Regions from separate parts of the Brevibacillus halotolerans genome, predicted to be linked through region 1. Evidence: predicted binding sites of a transcription regulator. Region 1 holds the regulator's gene; each other region holds the start of a gene.
What was found. The regulator Rex, encoded in region 1, represses fermentation and respiration genes when NADH is low (regulators of the CRP and FNR family bind a similar motif). The targets are predictions, from matches to a motif close to TTGTGAAATATTTCACAA.

Region 1 (6,960 bases):
TGCCATCAACGTTTTACCTGTTCCAGGAGGCCCCGTTAACAGTACACCCTTTAAGGGACGAATTCCGTATTGAGCGATCGCATCTTTATGCAATAAGAAATCTAGGGCTTCCTTGATTTCTTTTTTTGCACGTTGCTGTCCTCCGATATCGGCAAAGGTAATATTGGATTTCTTCACAACCTGACTGCCACTTTTGCTTTTACCGGAACCAATCTGCATGCCACCTTGTTTGGAAAACAACAAGTATGTACCTGCTAAAATTGCCCCAAACAGCAAAAATGGTCCAATATTAATGCCCAAAAACAGCAAGAAAACAATAACCGCTGGTACTACACCAAATAATATTTCTTTACCCAAGGTTTACCACCTCGCTTGTTGACTGTTTACGAGGAATAATTTGGTAGTATTCATCAGTTCCTCGTTTCAAAAAAATATAAACATTTGCATCGTCAATGCGTCCATATGCTTCATCAAGCTTATAACGATCTTTCATTTGAGCTAAAATGGCAGGAATTTGACTATAAGCCTTGCCTTCGATGGCCTCTGTTAGTCCAAATAGCCCCTCATTCCAGACCGGCTTGAGTGAATCAGCTTGATTGGTAAGCATTATATCAAAAGCCTTCCCGCGTGCATAGGCTTGAAGTGTTTTTAACAGCTCCGGGTATTCTTCTACAAATTTATCTGGATTTGTGACTTGTAGCTTCATATCAACACGCTCTTTATTCATCTTAAAATCGACCAAGGTAGCCGACGTTAGTTGTTGTGCCTTTTCTCGTAATGGACTTTCTATCTGCATCTTTTGGTATAAAAACCAGCCACCAAAGAGGAGCGTAAGTGCGGCAAGCAGTGACAGTAACATAGGTACTTTACGTAATTTCACCAATAACTCCCCTTTCTTTGCTCATAAAAACTTTTATTTGTTCCGTTCAGAACGGCTTTATTATCAGTTACGAAACCAAGTATAGCATTTTTATGGTACCTTTTTGCTATGTATTTGCTGGAACTACGACCAATTCCATTTCAAGAAGAGAAAAACGGTGATAAAGTAAGAAAACCCTTTCCAGAAGGAACGGGTCGTCTTATGATTTTGGAATATTTAACGTATATGCCCGTATTTTTTGACCAGTCAAAAAATCATAATATACGTAGTTGTAACGATTTTGCTTGTCCACTAAAGTGACTTCCCATAGCTTCTTATCACCCTCTAAGCCAGGTACAATGCGTTCGATCTGGGCTCCTGGATAAGAGGCTTCCGCTACTTGTTTAACTTTTGTGCGAGGAAAAGCTTTTTCCAGCAAGTCAAATGTGACGTGTTCTTTGCTAAACCAAGCCACCACTGGGGTTCCTACCTTGTTTTTGCCTGTAACTACAATATAGGCTTCCCGTCCTCGATATTCTTCTATCGTATCGATCTCAGCAATGTTTGTTTTTTCTGCTACTAATGCTCTGGCCTCTGCTTCTAACGTGTGACGCTCAGACAATAAGCTGGAAAGTAGCTGATACAGGGATGCGCCTAGCACAACAAGCGCACATGCTGAAATGATCAAGATGCGTTTCCACACAATGATTCTCCTACTTCCCTAAAAATTAAAAATCAGTTGATCTGATCTATCGCCCTTCTGGTTCTTCAACTGAAGCAAGACGACCATACGCTTCAACTGTTTTCTTTCATCATCATACCACAATTGATAGTTAATTGTAGTTGATTGCTGTAATTGTACAAGTTCATTTTCTACAGGAAAAGAAGGTCCCAACCATTCTCGTAAAAGGTCTTTGACTTTTTCTGGCTGTAGGCTAACGCTATACCCTCGCAAACCTGCTTCATCTCTTGAAACGAGTGCGACAGGCTGTAGCTGTGAGATTTGATCCTTCAAAATTGAGGCATGCTCAGATGGTGTAAACAAGGCATAGGGCAGTACGTTCAAATCCCGTAGTTCATTATCTATGACGAGCGAAGCACCTCGATTGTTACGTTCAATTTTCACTTTTTTCCCCTGTAATGCTCCTGTTAGTTGAAAGTGATTGCCTCGATAGCTCCCTGTAAAAGGTTGATTCTGTATCTTGACTCCAAATGGAGTTGCTTTCTCTACAAAAAGCTGATCAATCAATTGTTTTAGATTGGTGTTATTTTGATTTTGATCGGCATTCCATCTACTTTTGTCATGTAGCTCCTTCGTCCTGTCTTGTGCTACAGATAGCTTGTCTGTTGCTTGTCCCAATAATATACCCAAACCAAATAAGCAAGCTAATATTGGCACCAACAGCCAAAGATACCGTTGCTTCACGTACATGGGTAACCCCTCCCTTGCGTATCTCCTAACAATTATGAGATACAAGAAGGTTTTAGAACCACGTGGAAAACTTACTAATTATAGAGTCATGAGAAGGAGCCATACTATCAGTACACCACAAGGAGGTGAGCGTGTGAATCAAACCGACAGGAGCCTTGTCCTACCAAAACAGGGTTGGGAACAACACGATTTGTACGAATCCTGGGTAGGTCTGTCCTCACCGCTGCGTACCTTGCCACCTACCGCTACGCTCTCTGTTCGTCACTCCTCACTTACAGATTTATGGCAAACAGAGATGCAACGGACGGATTAAATTTTTTCTCTGCCTACACACCTACACTACACTGTCTCCTGCCGTATCAACCACTTGGCAGGAGCCTTTGTCATATGGAGAGGCGACTTTTATGAGCTTATTGCTTTAATAGCGCAAACACACGATTCACTTCAGCGATTGCTTTTTGTTCATCCATTGTGATTAACTCTTTATCTTTCATTAAGAAATGACCATCAACAATTGTATCTGTTACATCATAGCCATTTGCTGCATAAACAACATGGGAAATCGGATCATTTGCCGGTTGGAAATGTGCTTGAGCCGCATTTAGCATAATCATATCTGCTTTTTTCCCTACTTCTAAGGAGCCTAAGCTGTCTTTTTGGAACACAGCATCTGCCGCATAACGTGTAGCCATACGAAGCGCTTCTTCTGCCGGAACCACTTCTGGATCATAGGAAACACCCTTATGCAGGATAGCCGCTAATTTTAGCTCTTCAAATAGATTTAAGTTGTTGTTACTTGCTGAGCTGTCAGTTGCCAAGCTTACACAAACACCTTTCGCAAGCATCTCAGGCACTCTTGCTACACCACTTGCCAATTTTAAGTTACTAATTGGATTATGAGCTACTTTAACATTATATTTAGCCAATGTATCAATTTCTTCATCCGTTAAATGCACTGCATGGGCAACTAGTGTAGGGTGATTAAATACACCTAGATTTTCTAAGTGAGCAACAGGGCGTACACCGTAATCCTGAACGTTTTGTTCTACTTCTGCTTTTGATTCAGACATATGGATATGTAATGGTACGTTTAACTCGATAGCCTTCTCAAGGATTTGCTGGATGTACTCAGGAGAGCACGTATAAGGTGCATGCGGCGACATCATGGTATGGATACGACCGTTGGCTGCTCCGTTCCAACGTGATGCGAAAGATGCAGCTTCTTGTAATTTCTGCTGGCGTTCTTCTTCTGAGCAGAAACCAATTACCCCACGGCATAATACACCGCGCATCCCGGATGCTTCCACTTCCTGTGCTACTGTATCCATATGATCATACATATCTACAAAGGTAGTTGTACCGGTACGAATCATCTCGATAATGGAAATAGCTGTACCCCATTTCACATGCTCCGCTGTAAATTGACCTTCCATTGGCCACATTTTATCTTCCAGCCACTGTTTTAAAGGTAGGTCATCCGCAAATCCGCGCAGTAGAGACATGCCTACGTGACCATGTGTATTAATAAATCCTGGCATTAGATATTTATTCGTTCCATCAATGATCTCGTCATATGCTGATAAATCTTCTGGCGTTTTACCTACATATGTAATTTTTCCCCCATCAAAGCCAACTGCTCCATTATAAATAACCTCATTTTGTTCATTAACAGTAATTACGGTTGCGTTGGTAATGATTTTCATCAACGTAGACACTCTCCCTTTATCTGTTAGTCATTACTTAGTTTAAATAATACGCTAAGCTTTGCAAGCTGGAAGTCAAATCGTTATGATCAATTTTTACTTCTTTTTCGGTGCGAATGGTTGTTGGGGCAAAATTGAGGATCGCTTCTATTCCAGCTTCGATCAATTTATTTGCCACTTCCTGTGCGGCGGAGGCTGGCGTTGTAATTATCGCCATCCGAATTTGTTTTTCCTTGATGATATCTTCCATTTTATCAATCGGTTCAATGACCAATCCCCCTAAATCCTTACCTATTTTTTGCGGGTCGGCATCAAAAATGGAAACAATTTTCATGTTATCTTTTAAATACACATTGTAATTGGAAATCGCTTGACCTAGATTACCGGCCCCCACCAACGCTACATGGATCACTTGGTCCAATTTCAAGATATGACGAATCTTTTCAATCAAGTAATCTACGTCATAGCCAATGCCTTTTTTGCCAAAGTCACCAAATGCAGACAGGTCCTTTCGAATTTGGGCTGGATTAATATCCATTGTTTTGCCCATCTGTTGGGAAGACACCGTTTTTACCTGTAGTTCCTGTAGATTTGTTAAATATCGCAAATAGATCGGCAGACGGCGAACGACCGCTTCAGAAATTTTTGGTACTTTCCCCATAAATTGCACTCCTAACTTCGTTGTCTATCACGTGTAGAGGTCTTGACTGCCTTTAAAACCTTATAATCTTGTCCGTTAGAGAGAATGGTAATTGACCCATCCCGGCTAGTCACATACGTATCTGCCCATGATTCCTCCAAACGCTCCACCACCTCACGCATGGAGTCTTTCCATTGCTCACGCACAATACCGGTCTGCACAACAGCAATCTGGGGATCAACCTTAGTTAAGAAGGATTGAATAGAAGCCTGATTGCTGCCTTGTGCCGCAACCTTTAAGATTTCAGCCGGCAGTAAAGAAGGGTATTTCGCAAACAAACGCTCCTCTGCTTTTTCATTGATGGCACTGGTGAACAAAAACTGGAGCTCTCCTTGGGTCAGACTAAACACAAGCGAATTATCCTGTGGTGATAAAAACAGGTTCTCGCTGGGATGTAAAAATGTGATCACCACATCTTTCCCATCCAGTAATTGATCCTTTTCCTTTACATACACAACTTGCTTTTCCCTAGATATATGGATATTACTGTGAATTACGAAGGCTGTCAATTTTGGCATGTAAATCTTATCAAATTGAATTTTCTCCGCAAGCTTATCATAGCCGCCAATATGAGTAGGTAAATCGTTTGTCAATAACAGGTAATCGACTTTTGTAACATGGCGCTCAAGTAGCAAGGAAACCAATTTTTCCGTATCTTTTTCGCTCCCTGTATCAATTAGCATCGTTTTACCAGAAGGGAAGCGAATGAGCGTACATTCTCCTTCTGGTAAAGAGAAAAAAGTAGTGGTAAGCCCAACAAAATCTTCCTCCTGTTCAACAGCATCGGGGTCCTCAATATGCTGTTGCTGATGTGCTATCGCAATGGGGCGGCTTGCTTCAACGGGTTGGGATAATGCAAAGATCATCATGCCTATACAAATAACTAGACATAGGTTATGTCGTTTTGTAGTCATGGATCTGCTTCCCTCCTACTTTATGGCTTGGGTAAAATTCATACAATCATTTTAGATTTGTTTTTCCTAAGGGACTGATTTTATTGTAAAAAAGGAGCTATTCGCTCACGTAATGTGGTCCAGGGACCAGTCTCTACCTGATAAGGCGGCAAAGATTGCAAAAACGTACGACCATATTTAGATTCAATGATGCGTGTATCAAATACAATTACAACACCGCTGTCTGTCTGTTGACGTATTAATCGACCCACTCCCTGCTTAAAACGAATAACTGCATGGGGCAAGGAAAGCGTCATAAAAGGATTCTTTTTCTCGGCCTTCAGCCGCTCCGAACGTCCTTCTAAAAGCGGTTGGTTGGGCGGTTGAAAAGGGAGACGAACAATGATCAGACAGCTCAGTACATTTCCAGGTATATCTACACCCTCCCAGAAGCTATTCGTACCCAGAAGCACTGTTTTTGTCCCGGTTTGAAACCGACGTACCAACTTGCTTCTATTACTTGAATCTACTCCATGGCCTAATAGTTCAAACTCTTCACCCTCGAGTAAGCTCTTCATTCCTTCATAAACGGTTCTAAGCATGCTATATGAGGTAAATAAAATCATTGTTCGCCCCTCACTTGCTCGAACAGCATCAACGCAGCCAGCAATTACGGCTTCAACAAACCGCTGTTCTCCTTCCTTGTTTACAGAAGGGAAATCGGAGGGAATCAGGATGAGTCCTTGCTGCGCATAGTCAAAGGGCGATGGGAGTGAGAGTGTTTCGACCCGTTCTTCTGGAAGATTAGCAAAACCCATTCGCTCCATAAAGTAAGTAAACCTATTCTTCACTGTCAGTGTCGCTGAGGTCATAATAATACTGCGTTTTGGCTCCAGTAAAGTTGTACGCAAGGTATCAGCTATATCTAGTGGCGTTTTAAAGAAAAAGAGTTGTTTGCGGGATGTTCTTGTTTCTATTTCCATCCAGCTTACATACTCATCCTGCTCTTCTACTAACAAAAAATGAAGCTTTACAGCCACTTGACTGATTTCTTCTACTAAACCAGCTGCATCCGTTTGCAACCGCTGTAAGGAGTACGGAGCTTCCCCTTTAGAGGATGGCAGAATACGTAACAGTTGTTCAATTTCCTTGGCTACATTCCCTAACTTTTGTAAAATGAGATCGCTGGATTTTGCAAGCTTCTTATATTTTTTCTTAAAGTCTTCTGTTTTATATCGAAGTGTAGCTCTTTGAGATTCCCCTGTATCCATACCCCGTTCAGAACCCCAATGATAAAAGAGTTGTAGCCAGTTCGTAACAGCCTCTTTTAGCATTTGCTGCTCAATCCTCATTTGTTGTAGGTGCTGTTCTAT
Region 2 (6,960 bases), on a different contig from region 1:
CAATCTATCTGCAAGTAGAAGTTCGCTTACAAGTGATCATACCTTTTGCAACTGATCAAACCATTGTCACAACCTCCATTCCCATTACCAACTCTCTTGTCGTGGGAGAAGTGCCAGACTATCTGTACAACAATCCGCTAGGCAAGCCAGAGGTTCCTAGAATGCAGGTCGAGCCACCAGCTAAATAATACAGAAGGAATCCTCCTTTATTGGGAGGATTCTTTTACCTTCAGGACGATATCTCGCCATTTTGTAGCATGCGTTAGCACCAGCTTTGGTAGGATACATGTATCATTTGCTACCTCTGTGACCAGCCGTTCCATTTCCACTACGGCCAAATCACGCTCCCACTCACTAATCGTGTTGTTTTGGAACGCTTCCTCCAGTTCATCCTCATCCAAAACTTCAGTACTCCCAGAAGGCATCATCGCTAAATCTAGATACAGATCATCATACCAAGGAACAGCATTTTCCCCTATAGCATGCCTAAGAACAATATCAAAATAGAAGTAGACTACCTTACCAGTCTGATCTATCATCGCAGTCATAACATAATGCCGCCCCGCAGGAAAGCATTGTATCCAAACGTATCCATCATCCGCGATACAAATGTCTTGTCCGTTACACGTTACCCAGTATGGTTCCTCCATTTTTGTGAGGACGAGACCAGTAATGCTGCCGTCAAAGTACTCTCCACGTTGGGCCAATGGTATAAAGTGCTTGTCTATCACTGTTGTCCACCCTGTCACATCTGCATATTTCCGTTTCATGAATACGTCTCCTTTATCACCTGTAGCATCATCGTCTCTTCTCATTGTAACAGATGGAAGTTTAGTTGGAATTTTAAGACTTATGGTACAATTCTTCATCGTAAAATTTCGTCAACATAACTTCACAGATTAAACACAATGCTTAAAACACTTGGTATGAAAGCGCTTTAGAAGTACATCGTACATGTACGGGATGGCACTATACGTAATTTGTGATTTTTTTCACTTAAGCTTTTATGAATGGTTATTACAATCATGGTGAACGACCACGAGTATGCTTGCAATCATGCATTTCTGCTTTAGATTTTTTCCTACTCTCCCTTCTCATTACTATACATATATCCAAGGAGGTTTTCGTCTTGAAGGGTTTATCAAGGATTTTTCTGCTTTTCTTAAGTATGGCAATCATAGTAGCTATGGCTGGATGTAGCGGTCAAGGCACCACCCCTGCAAAAGGTGATTCTGTGAAAGCTACCGGTCAAGCTGATGGTAAACATGGCCCAATCAAGGTTGAGGTAACAATAACAAACAACGAGCTTTCAGACATTAAAGTCCTCGAACAAAAAGAAAATGAAGTATTATCCGAGCCCGTATACAAGAAATTGCGAGACCAAATCATTGCAAAAAATAGCACAGAGGTAGATGCAATAAGTGGTTCTACTCTTACAAGTCAAGGCTATATCAATGCTGTAAAGGACGCCGTTGGTAAAGCTGGACTAACCTTAACTGCTAAAGGTTCAGATACATTGGCAACAGTCAAAGAGGAGGCTGTTCAAAATTACGATGTAGTCGTCATTGGCGCAGGTGGTGCAGGCTTCGCGGCTGCTATGGAGGCGAAAAAAGCAGGGGCCTCTGTAGTCCTGCTGGAAAAAATGCCATCCATCGGTGGTAACACATTGATTTCCGGCGCAGAAATGAATGCTGCTAACAACTGGGTACAGGCAAAAAAAGGCATAAAAGATAGCAAGGAATCCCACTACCAAGACACCTTAAAAGGCGGAGACAACGTGGGGGATCCTGCTATGGTGCGTGTGTTGACAGATAATGCAACAAGCGCAGCAGAATGGCTGAGAGATGAAATAAAGGTGGAGTTTTTACCAGATCACCTATTCCAATTCGGCGGTCACTCTGTGCCTCGTGCCCTCATCCCTAAAGGGCACACTGGTGCAGAAGTAGTCACAAAACTAAAAGCAAAAGCGGATCAGCTGCAAATTCCTGTAAAAACGGAAACAAAAGCGGAAGAGTTATTGAAAAATAGCGAAGGCCGTGTCGTTGGCGTTAAAGCAAAAACGGCTACTGGTCAAGAAATTACCTTTAACGCAAATAAGGGTGTTATTGTTGCAACTGGTGGATTCGGTTCCAACGTAGAAATGCGTAAGAAATACAACCCAGTTTTAGATGAAAGCTACATGTCTACCGATACTCCTGGTACAACTGGCGACGGTATCGTGATGAGCGAAAAAATCGGGGCAGCTATCACAAATATGGAGAGTATTCAAACATACCCAATCTGTAATCCTAAGACAGGTGTTATTTCTCTGGTAGCGGATACGCGTTTTGATGGAGCTCTTTTAGTGAACCAAAGTGGTAAACGCTTTGTAGAGGAATTAGAGCGCCGCGATGTGATTTCGAAAGCGATTCTTGCTCAGGAGGGTAAATATGCCTATCAGGTCTGGAATCAAGCTGTAGGTGATATTGGTAAAACAGTAGACGTGCATAAAGATGAATATGACATGCTTGTAAAAGAAGGCTTATTAGTGAAAGCTGATACGTTGGAAGAGGCAGCAAAGCATTTTAACATCCCAATAACAGAGCTTCAAAAAACAATTGACCGTGTCAATGGATTTGCTAAGAATGGTAAAGACCTAGATTTTCATCATCGTGGAAAATTAATCGAAATGACACAAGGCCCTTGGTATATTGAAAAAGCGGTTCCTTCCGTGCATCATACCATGGGTGGATTAGTCATTGACCCTGAGACTCACGTACTGGATACCAACGGAAAAGCAATTGCTGGTCTTTACGCAGCCGGAGAAGTAACCGGCGTGATTCACGGGAAAAATCGTCTAGGTGGTAACGCAATCGCAGACATTTTCGTGTTTGGCCGCATTGCCGGACAGAACGCGGCTGCACAAAAATAATGCAGATTGATTCGCGAATAACATGAGAAACTACGAGCTACCGGAGAATGTTCGGTAGCTTTTTTATACCTTATGAGCCTCTAGGAGAACCCTTTCTACAGGATTATCTTTTTGCTTGTATGCTTGATTTCTGTGAGGTTTTCCATTCCATGTGTGGATAATTACTTTCATAAGAACGCTTTTGACAGGTGTATTGCATCTGTAAAAACTCTTCCTGCTGTTGCTTTGTCCAGCCCCATTCAGCTATCTCTTACTCACGTGTACTAGCATATATCTGAAATAAAAATCCATCATCTGCCTCACTTGTTACCTTGCAAGTAAAAATCATGACACTCACCTCCCGTACACAATAATGCCTTCATGAGCAATTCTTCGACGGCTATCTCATAGAAAAAAGTTTATCCGCATATAATTGATAACGATTTTCATTGACATTATATTCTGATTTTTTTACAATCAAAATGCCAATATGTAATATTTTTCTAGAGAGGGGTCTCTGTCATGTCTTGTTTATTGCAGAGCCGCCGAGCCAAAGTCTGGGCATTATTGACCGGTATCTTGTTGCTGTTAGTCTCTATGCTGATGAGTATCTTGTTCGGCTATCATATGTTTACCTTCCACATGTTGCTCGATATGCTATACCAATTTGATGGTTCAAAGGAACATCTCCTTCTTAGAGATGTTCGATTACCCGCAGCTTTTATTGCAGCCAGTGTAGGGGCTAGTCTAGCCATTGCTGGCGTTTTAATGCAAAATCTAACCAAAAATCCGTTAGCCTCACCTTCTTTATTCGGTATTAATGCTGGTGCAGTACTGTTTATCGTGCTCACTCTATTTTTCTTTGACTTGGATTTAACCCTTACACAGATGGTCTGGATCGCTTTTGTTGGAGCTGGTGTGACTGCCGTGCTGGTTCTGATTCTAGGTACGATGGGCAAGGATGGTTTTTTACCTATCAAAGTAACATTAGCAGGAGCGGCTGCTTCAGTATTTGCTTCCTCATTTACCTCAGGAATTATGCTCATAAATAATGAATCGTTAAATCAAGCCTTATTTTGGCTAGTAGGCTCTGTCACTGGACGAAAAATGGAGCATCTTACCACAGTCTTACCTTATATGGTGATCGGTTGGATTATTGCTCTGTGTCTGTCTCACGCGCTCAATTTAATGGCAATGGGTGATGATATGGCAAAAGGCTTGGGCTTACATACTGCTTTTGCTAAGCTTCTCATCATTCTAGTGGTCATTTTATTAGCAGGTGGCTCTGTTTCCTTAGCTGGTCCAATTGCTTTTGTGGGACTGATTATCCCTCATATCTGCCGCTATATTGTTGGAGTTGATCATAAATGGCTGATTCCATTTAGCGGGCTAATCGGGGCTATTTTATTGGTTTCAGCCGATACTGCCTCTCGATTCTTATTGATGCCAAAAGAGGTTCCCGTTGGCGTAGCCACAGCATTATTAGGCGTCCCATTCCTTATTTATATCGCTAGAAGGAGTAGCTATGAGTAAACCATCTCTTGTGCCTAAATTTATAACCATTCGGAGTAACAAACCAGCCCTCTCCGCTCAGCTTTCTATTCGTGATTTACTTGTATTAGTTATCCTATTTTTGGTACTGATTGTCTGCACACTACTAAGCATTGCCTTTGGCACGACTCGAATTCCTATACCAGATATCCTAGCCACGTTTGTAGGTGGAGATGTAACCAATCGAATCGTCATTTTGGAATTGCGAATGCCAAGAACATTAATGGCTATTTTGATTGGGGCCGCTCTAGGCGTGGCCGGTGCTATTACGCAAGGAGTCTTCCGCAACCCTCTCGCCTCACCCGATTTATTAGGTGTGACAGGAGGAGGCTCAGTGGCAGCCGTAGCCTTTATGACATTTAGCAATGGACAAGCTAGCATCCATTGGCTACCGCTTCTTGCTATTGGCGGCGCCTTTGCAACAGCCTTCATCAACTATTCGTTTGCTTGGAGAGGTGGCGTTTCGCCTTATCGACTTGTATTGATCGGTATTGGAATTTCTACGGCCATGTCCGCTTTAACCACTTTTTTATTAATAAGTGGCCCAGCACATTTAGCTTCTCAGATTCTTGGCTGGTTGACTGGTACCATTTACGGCACATCCATGAAGCATGTCATAGCTATTTTGCCCTGGATCATCTTTTTTGTACCACTCGCTTGGCTACTAGCTCGCAGATTGAACGTGCTGACGCTAGGTGATGGAATCGCAACCGGATTGGGTAATCCTGTGCAGATAACCCGTTTTTTGCTCATTCTTATCAGTGTAGCACTCGCTGGGGCCGCTGTAGGTCTAGCCGGAAATATATCATTTATTGGACTTACTGCACCTCATATTGCTCGGCGCTTAGTCAGTTCGCTTTATGGAGTGTTAATACCAGCCTCTGCTCTATTAGGTGCCATTATTTTGGTGCTAGCTGATCTTGCAGGCAGAATGCTATTCTCTCCTGCCGATATACCTGCTGGAGTCTTTACCGCAATCATTGGGGCACCATTCTTTCTCTATCTACTCTATCGCGGACACGGAAAAAAGTAAGTATATACAATTTATTCTGGAAATTATGTTGACATGTACCATTTATTGTATATAAAATATACTTGATAATGATTATTGTTATCATTTAATTATTTCCAAATTTAAAACAATGAAGGGGAGAATCAATTCATGGTCCAAAAAAAATGGTTTCAGATTCCCGCATTGATGCTACTTTGCATGGTGTTTTCTCTTCTTGTAGCCGGTTGTGGCGGCACAACCAACACTGCAACATCAGCTCCTGCAAAAGCAGAATCAGCAACAGCATCAGGTGATTCTTACACCATAGAACACGCGATGGGCAAAACAGAGATAAAAGGGACCCCGCAACGAGTCGTTATTTTAACCAATGAAGGCACAGAAGCACTTTTAGAACTTGGAGTAAAACCAGTAGGTGCTGTTAATTCAGGTGTTGGCGATGGCTGGTATCCACATATTAAAAGCGAAATGGATGGAGTAACCGAGCTAGGCTATGAATCTCAGCCAAACATTGAGCTAATTGCATCCTTAAAGCCTGATTTAATCATTGGAAACAAGGGCCGTCAGGAGAAAATCTACGATCAATTGAAAAGCATTGCACCTACTGTATTCTCTGACGATTTAGCAGGTCAATGGAAAGAAAACTTCAAGTTATACGCAAAAGCTTTACATAAAGAAGAAGAGGGTAAAAAATCCATGGCTGCTTATGATAAGCACGTGGAAGAGATTAAAGCAAAACTGGGCGATAAAGCTAATATAAAAGTATCCATTGTACGTTTCTTGCCAAATGCAGTACGTATTTATCAAAAAGACACGTTCGCTGGCGTAATGCTCAAGGATTTAGGTGTTGCCCGTCCGGCATCGCAAGATAAAGATAACTTTATGGAAGTCGTTACGAAAGAACGTATTAATGATTTAGACGGCGATGTCATGTTCTTCTTTAACGCAGATTATGATGAGAAAAAAGGCGGAACCAAGAACCAACAAGAATGGATGAACGATCCACTCTTCCAAAGCCTTAATGTAGCGAAGAAAAATACAGCTTTCCAAGTAAACGAAATTATTTGGAACACGTCTGGTGGTATCAAAGCTGCTAATAAAATGCTAGATGAGTTTTTAGGCTTCGTTGAAAAATTGTAGGTTCCATGCGTAAGTAAGCATTTAAAAAGCAAGGAACATATCAAAACTGGGTGAATCCCTGTTGCTCCTAACTAGGAGGACAGTGGAGACACCTTTTTTTATTTATGAAGCTATCGTCATCAAACCGTATAACCGTATATATGACAACCGTACATAGGGTTTTACTGCATCCCGGTTTTCTGATAAGTGGAGCCTATCTAGGAGTATATAAGCGGTCTGGGCACCTTGTCGATTTACATTAAAAGAGGGACTTCCAAGCCAGCCTGCATGTTTTACCTATAAAATACAAATACTTCCTATTGACTACCAGAAAGCTAGGTATCTGACTACTCTTTGGTTTATTACTGCGATACAAGGGGTTAATTATGTC
Region 3 (6,960 bases), on a different contig from region 1:
AAAAATTTTCTTTTTTGACGTCCGAATGCGCCGGCGTCTCATGCGAATAGCCATCTAGATCACCCCATCTGTAGACTATATGTTACAAATAGGGAGAAACATGACAGCTTGCCAAGGGTTCATGCAAAGAACCTCACTTATGTAGTAGGAATATTTCGTTTATAATGAGCAGTAAGTCAGAAAAAGGAGAGAAGCGCATGCCCTATAAGGTTATCTTTTTTGATATGGATGGCACGTTGTTAAATGAGCAGAAGCAGATTCCAGAGGATACTCGAAAAGCACTCCGTCAGCTTCGGGATAGCGGGATTCATACGGTTATTGCTACGGGGCGTTCACCGTTTCATGTTCGAAAGCTCGCAGAGGATTTAGGAATTGAGACACTGGTGTGCTTTAATGGCGCTTATGTAGAGCACAAAGGAGAAGTGGTCTATTCTACTCCTATTGATGTTCATAGTATTGAGAAACTGTACCAGCTTGTGATGGCACGTAATCATGCACTTGTGTATTTGAGTGACGACTCCTTTTATGCGACACATGAGGGAAATGAGATGGTGAATCGTGCTGTTTCTTCTATTCTATTTGACCCACCCGGCATGGATGCAGAGGTATTCCGCAACAAGCCGATTTACCAATGCTGGCTTCATTGTGCTGAAGGGGAAGAAGGGGTCTACGAGCAAGACGATGCGCTTCAAAACGTGCGCTTTTTCCGTTGGCATGATGTGTCCTTGGATGTGATGCCAAAGGATGGCTCTAAGGCAAAAGGCATTGAAGCCTTGCTACAGCACCTTACAGTAGATCGATCAGAAGCGATAGCCTTTGGTGATGGCAAGAATGACATTGAGATGATTCAATTTGTAGGAATGGGAGTAGCGATGGGGAATGCGCATCCTGACGTATTTCCACATGCAAACTACGTGACGAAGCACGTAGATGAGGGCGGTATTAGCCATGCTTTAAAGGAATTGAACATCTTGTTATAGAGGAAAGCCGACCGTCTTTATTTGGGACGATCGGCTTTATATAATTCGCTAGACAAATTGTCATTTTACCTGTGATTTTCCACACATCTGCTGGTCTTTTTCTATACTATACTCGGTCTGTACACAGATAAAAGAAGCAGTAAAATCCTTGGTATATCAGTGCTTTACATGAAGTGAAAATAGATTATGCAACGAATATAGAATCACGTAGAGTTCTTTTTGTGCATTATTTCACAAACAATTATAGAAGATTTTGGGAGGATTGTCTATGAAGCAGCAACGTCTCGTATTAATTGGAAATGGTATGGCTGGCGTCAATGTTATTGAACAAATCTTAAAGCACAACAAAGGGATGTATCATATCACAATCATAGGAAACGAACCGCATCACAACTACAATCGCATTATGCTTTCATATGTGCTGGAAGGCAGTAAAACGATTGATGACATCGTGTTAAATGACCATAGCTGGTATAAAGATAATCAGATTGATCTACAAACAGGTACAGCAGTGACTCACATTGATACCGAAGCGAAAAAGGTGTACACGGATAATGGATCGGTATTTTCTTACGATAAAGCTATTATCGCTACTGGCTCTCAACCATTTGTTTTACCTATACCTGGTGCGGACAAACAAGGAGTAATTGGCTTTAGAGACATTCAGGATTGCAATCAGATGATGGAAGCTGCTAAGACCTGTAAAAAAGCTGCCGTGATTGGTGGCGGTCTGTTGGGCTTGGAAGCAGCTAAGGGCTTGGTTCATTTGGGGATGGAAGCAACGGTCGTGCATTTAGGCAATGTTTTGATGGAACGGCAACTGGATGACATAGCAGCAAACATGCTAAAAGAAGAACTAGAGCGTCAGGGAATCCGATTTGCAATGGAAAAACAAACGGTAGAGCTACTTGGAGATGAGCGTGTCACGGGACTGCGTTTTGCAGATGGAAGCGTATTGGAGGTCGATTTTGTTGTAATGGCAGTGGGAATCGTACCGAATACCAGCGTGGCCAAAGCAAGTAATATGGAGGTAGCACGAGGGATTGTTGTAAATGACTTGCTACAAACATCTGCACCAGATGTGTATGCGGTTGGGGAATGTACCCAGCATCGCGGACTTTGCTACGGTTTGGTAGCTCCTTTATTTGAACAGGGTGCTATATTAGCCAAGCATTTATGTGATATAGAGACGAAGGGCTATGAAGGCTCCGTTGTATCTACTAAATTAAAAATTTCTGGAGTTGACGTATTTTCAGCGGGCGAATTTCAGGATCAAGCGGATATGACCATCGTACGTATGCAGGATGATTGGAAGAAAATCTATAAGAAGATTCTGATTCGAGACAACAAAATTGTCGGCGGAATCCTATTCGGCGATGTTAGTGAGTCTGCTCGCTTACAAAAGCTGGTCAACACCCAGACAGAAATGACGGACGAGGTGTACGCTTCCATAATGGGCGGAGGAGCTTGTTGTGGTGGAGGAAATCAAGCAGCTTTAGTAGCTGAGATGTCTGATGAAGAGATCATCTGCGGCTGTAACGGTGTCACAAAAGGCAGTATTGTGACAGCGATAAAGGAACAAGGCTGCTCAACGGTAGATGAAATAAAAGCCTGCACAGGTGCAGCACGGTCCTGCGGGGGATGTAAGCCAATGGTGGAACAAGTGTTGCAGTATGTGCTAGGAGATCATTTTGATATCAATGCGAATAAACAGGGGATTTGTGGATGTACTACGTTAAGCCGTGATGAAATCGTAGCTCAGATACAAGAGATGGGTCTTACTACGATTAAAGAAGTAATGTATGTATTAGCATGGAAAAACCCAGAAGGCTGCTCCAAATGCCGTCCTGCATTGAACTATTACTTAGGGATGATTCATCCGACAACGTATCAGGACGAAAAAGCTTCTCGCTTTGTAAATGAACGTTTGAACGCTAACATTAATAAAGACGGTACCTATACGGTAGTACCACGTATGTACGGCGGAGTAACGACAGCGGAGGATTTGAAAAAGATTGCTGATGTTGCTGTGAAATATGATGTGAAAATGGTCAAAATGACAGGTGGACAGCGAATCGACCTAGTGGGTGTACAGAAGGAGGACCTACCAAAAGTCTGGGCAGAGCTTGATATGCCGTCTGGTTATGCCTATGCCAAAGCCTTGCGCACAGTGAAAACCTGCGTTGGTTCTCGTTTCTGTCGATTTGGGACTGTTGATTCGATTGGGATGGGTATTGCGTTGGAGAAAAAATTCGAGCGTCTCGATATGCCAGCTAAATTTAAAATGGCGGTAAACGGTTGTCCGCGTAACTGTGCCGAGTCCTGCACAAAGGATATCGGGATTGTCGGTAACGATGGCGGATGGGAAATCTATGTTGGCGGTAATGGAGGTATTAAAGCACGTGTCGCTGATTTATTGTGCAAAGTAAAAAACGATGAAGAATTAATTGAGATTTGCGGAGCAGTCATCCAATACTATCGTGAAACAGGCAAGTATTTAGAACGTACTTCTGAATGGGTCGAGCGAATGGGATTAGAAATGATCCATCAAAATGTGGTCGAGGATGTAGAGAACCGTCAGCAGCTATTTGCTCGTATCGAATTAGCACTTGCCCAAGTCCAAGACCCGTGGCAAAAAGTACTACAGGATCAAGAAACCAGAACAAAGTTGTTTGAACCAATTAAGGTGGAAAGCCTGTCATAGTACAGAAATGATAATGGACCAATGTCATGAAAAAAGGGGGAAAACAGCATGGGAGATTTCACTAAAACAATAACGATTGGACGAGTGGAAGAGTTCCCTGTTCAACTGGGGAGAGTGGTACAGATCGGAGAGGAGCAAGTCTGCGTCTTTCGATTATCGGATGGGAGTATGTATGCGCTTGAAGATAAAAGTCCGTATCGAGGAGGACCTTTATCAGAAGGGATCGTTTCTGGCAAATATGTTTACGATCCTCTCTATGATTGGAAGATTTGCTTAGAAAGCGGTCAGGTTCAGGCGCCTGACACAGGACAGGTCAAAACCTATCCATTACAGGTAATAGATGATATTGTTTCGATTAATATGGAGTGCAGGTGAAAATTGATGATACAGGTATATAACCTGTATCATTTTTCTTTTTTTATGATCCAAAATGTGTTATATATCAACGGTTTTTAGTGTTAAAACAGTTTTATGAATGAAATGAAACAAATTTGTGAACCATATCACAAAATAGGTGCATATGTGATCTTTTTCACACACCGAGGCGCAATCTCTCTTGTATGATGAAACTGTAAAGAGCAGTTGTTCAGAATCGAAACAAGCTCTTTTACGCATTAAATCCTTCAATAGCTTTTTTAATCATATAGATGGCCTTCGTTACAGGCAGAGACACCTCATGTAAAGAGTTGTGCTGCCGAGTACAGAACAACGAGCCAATACTTGAGGAGGTATGTAAGATGGCGATTCAAGAGAAAGACCTGCAAACATTTGAACACGCATGGAGAGGCTTTAAGCCAGGGAAATGGATGAAAACGATTGATACTCGTGACTTCATTGAAGAAAACATCACTCCTTACCATGGCGATGATAAATTTTTGGCTGGTGCTACCGCTAATACAAAAGCACTATGGGACATCATCTCTGACTTAACAAAAAAAGAACGTGAAAATGGTGGGGTTCTTGACGTAGATGTTAACACTCCTTCTACTATTACATCCCATAAACCAGGTTATTTGGATAAGGATAAAGAAAAGGTTGTAGGCTTACAAACAGACGAACCATTCAAGCGCTCTCTTCAGCCTTTCGGTGGAATCCGCATGATGATTGATGCTTGCAAAGCGTATGGCTTTGAAGTGCCAGAATCAATCATTAAGTTGTTTACCGATATTCGCAAAACCCATAACCAAGGTGTATTCGATGCCTATACAGAAGAAATGAAAAAGGCTCGTCGTGCAGGTATTATCACAGGTCTTCCAGATGCTTACGGTCGCGGCCGCATCATTGGTGACTACCGTCGCGTAGCTTTATATGGTGTTGATCGCCTAATCGCTGAGAAAAAAGGCGACCTCCAACAATTAGAAGTAGATGCTTTAACAGAAGATGTTATTCGTTTACGGGAAGAAATCGCCGAACAAATTCGCTCCCTTCAAGAACTAAAATTGATGGCAAAAGAACATGGATTTGATATCTCTGTGCCTGCTAAGAACGCACATGAAGCATTCCAATGGCTATACTTTTCCTACCTAGCTGCAATTAAAGAACAAAATGGAGCCGCAATGAGCTTAGGACGTGTTTCCTCATTCTTAGATGCTTACATTGAGCGTGATCTTGCTGAGGGTACATTGACAGAAGAAGCGGCACAGGAATTAGTTGATCATTTCGTCATGAAGCTGCGCATTGTTAAATTCTTGCGTACTCCTGATTACAATGAGTTATTCTCCGGCGACCCAACTTGGGTAACTGAATCCATCGCTGGGATGTCGTTAAGTGGTAAAACTCGTACAACGAAAAACTCTTTCCGTTTCTTGCATACACTTTATAATCTTGGTCCGGCTCCAGAGCCAAACTTGACTGTTCTTTGGTCTAAAGATCTTCCTGAGAACTTCAAAAAGTTCTGCTCAAAAGTATCCATTGAAACAAGCTCTATCCAATACGAAAACGACGATTTGATGCGTCCATACTTTGGTGACGATTATGGTATCGCCTGCTGCGTATCCGCTATGAGAATTGGTAAGCAAATGCAATTCTTTGGCGCACGTGCTAACCTTGCAAAAGCACTGCTTTATACAATTAATGGTGGTGTGGATGAGAAATCAGGCACACAGGTAGGACCTCAATTCGCTCCTATTACTTCCGAAGTGCTTGACTTTGATGAAGTCATGGCGAAGTTCGACAATGTTATGGAATGGCTCGCTAAGCTATACATGAATACATTAAACGTAATTCATTATATGCATGATAAATACTCTTATGAGCGTATTGAAATGGCATTGCACGATCGTGAAATCCTTCGTACGATGGCTTGCGGTATCGCTGGTTTATCCGTAGTAGCAGACTCCTTATCTGCTATCAAGTATGCGAAAGTAAAACCGATTCGTAATGAACAAGGTATTGCGGTCGATTTCGAAACAGAAGGCGAATATCCTCAATATGGTAATAACGATGATCGTGTTGACTCCATCGCAATTGATATCATGGAGCGCTTCATGAACAAAATTCGTAAGCATAAAGCCTACCGTAATGCGTTGCCAACAATGTCAGTACTTACAATCACCTCCAACGTAGTTTATGGTAAAAAGACAGGTACGACTCCAGATGGACGTCAAGCTGGTGAACCATTTGCACCGGGTGCGAACCCAATGCATGGACGCGATAAAAAAGGTGCTTTAGCATCCTTGTCTTCCGTAGCTAAACTTCCTTATGAGCATAGCTTGGATGGTATTTCTAATACATTCTCAATCGTGCCAAAAGCGTTGGGTAAAGACCTAGAATCTCGCGTTACTAATATGGTTGCGATGATGGACGGTTACATGACACCAGATGGCGGACATCACCTAAATGTAAACGTATTTGACCGTGAACAATTGCTGGATGCGATGGAACGCCCAGAAGAATATCCACAATTAACAATTCGTGTATCCGGTTATGCGGTTAACTTCATCAAATTGACTCGTGAACAGCAATTAGATGTTATCAACCGTACTTTCCATGGCAAAATCTAGGCTTACATGTATCCCGACTGTTTCCGAGGCAGCTAGCTGGCTGCTTCGGACAACAGCAAGGGAAGGAAAGTGACGGAGCATAACACACTAACTTAGAACAGCTTTCCTTCTCTTGCTGTTGTGTAGAAAGGATTGATCAACATGAAAGGTCGAATTCACTCCCTTGAAACATTTGGTACTGTAGACGGTCCAGGTATTCGATTTGTCTTATTTTTGCAAGGCTGTGCTTTAAAATGCAAATTTTGCCATAATGCAGATACATGGGATACAAGCG

Region 2: a site for Rex is predicted at 981-998, ahead of O0550_RS01570 (flavocytochrome c). Genes of this name have one in related genera too.
Region 3: a site for Rex is predicted at 1,200-1,217, ahead of nirB (nitrite reductase large subunit NirB). Genes of this name have one in related genera too.

The regions. Positions count from the first base shown of each region.
Region 1 covers NZ_JAPTNK010000011.1:141,336-148,295, reverse strand. Annotated here, with positions in the region: gene O0550_RS15250 (AAA family ATPase) at 1-357, opposite strand, end outside; gene O0550_RS15245 (hypothetical protein) at 350-880, opposite strand; gene O0550_RS15240 (cell wall elongation regulator TseB-like domain-containing protein) at 1,080-1,562, opposite strand; gene O0550_RS15235 (hypothetical protein) at 1,581-2,291, opposite strand; gene O0550_RS15230 (hypothetical protein) at 2,425-2,604, shown strand; gene O0550_RS15225 (amidohydrolase) at 2,702-3,994, opposite strand; gene O0550_RS15220 (redox-sensing transcriptional repressor Rex) at 4,032-4,655, opposite strand; gene O0550_RS15215 (ComEC/Rec2 family competence protein) at 4,667-5,608, opposite strand; gene dinG (ATP-dependent DNA helicase DinG) at 5,689-6,960, opposite strand, start outside.
Region 2 covers NZ_JAPTNK010000001.1:356,308-363,267, reverse strand. Annotated here, with positions in the region: gene yunB (sporulation protein YunB) at 1-188, shown strand, start outside; gene O0550_RS01575 (DUF402 domain-containing protein) at 207-770, opposite strand; gene O0550_RS01570 (flavocytochrome c) at 1,130-2,911, shown strand; gene O0550_RS01565 (FecCD family ABC transporter permease) at 3,413-4,423, shown strand; gene O0550_RS01560 (FecCD family ABC transporter permease) at 4,416-5,474, shown strand; gene O0550_RS01555 (ABC transporter substrate-binding protein) at 5,604-6,590, shown strand; gene O0550_RS01550 (spore germination protein) at 6,956-6,960, shown strand, end outside.
Region 3 covers NZ_JAPTNK010000001.1:363,731-370,690, forward strand. Annotated here, with positions in the region: gene yunB (sporulation protein YunB) at 1-54, opposite strand, end outside; gene O0550_RS01585 (Cof-type HAD-IIB family hydrolase) at 198-980, shown strand; gene nirB (nitrite reductase large subunit NirB) at 1,249-3,684, shown strand; gene nirD (nitrite reductase small subunit NirD) at 3,733-4,059, shown strand; gene pflB (formate C-acetyltransferase) at 4,422-6,686, shown strand; gene pflA (pyruvate formate-lyase-activating protein) at 6,828-6,960, shown strand, end outside.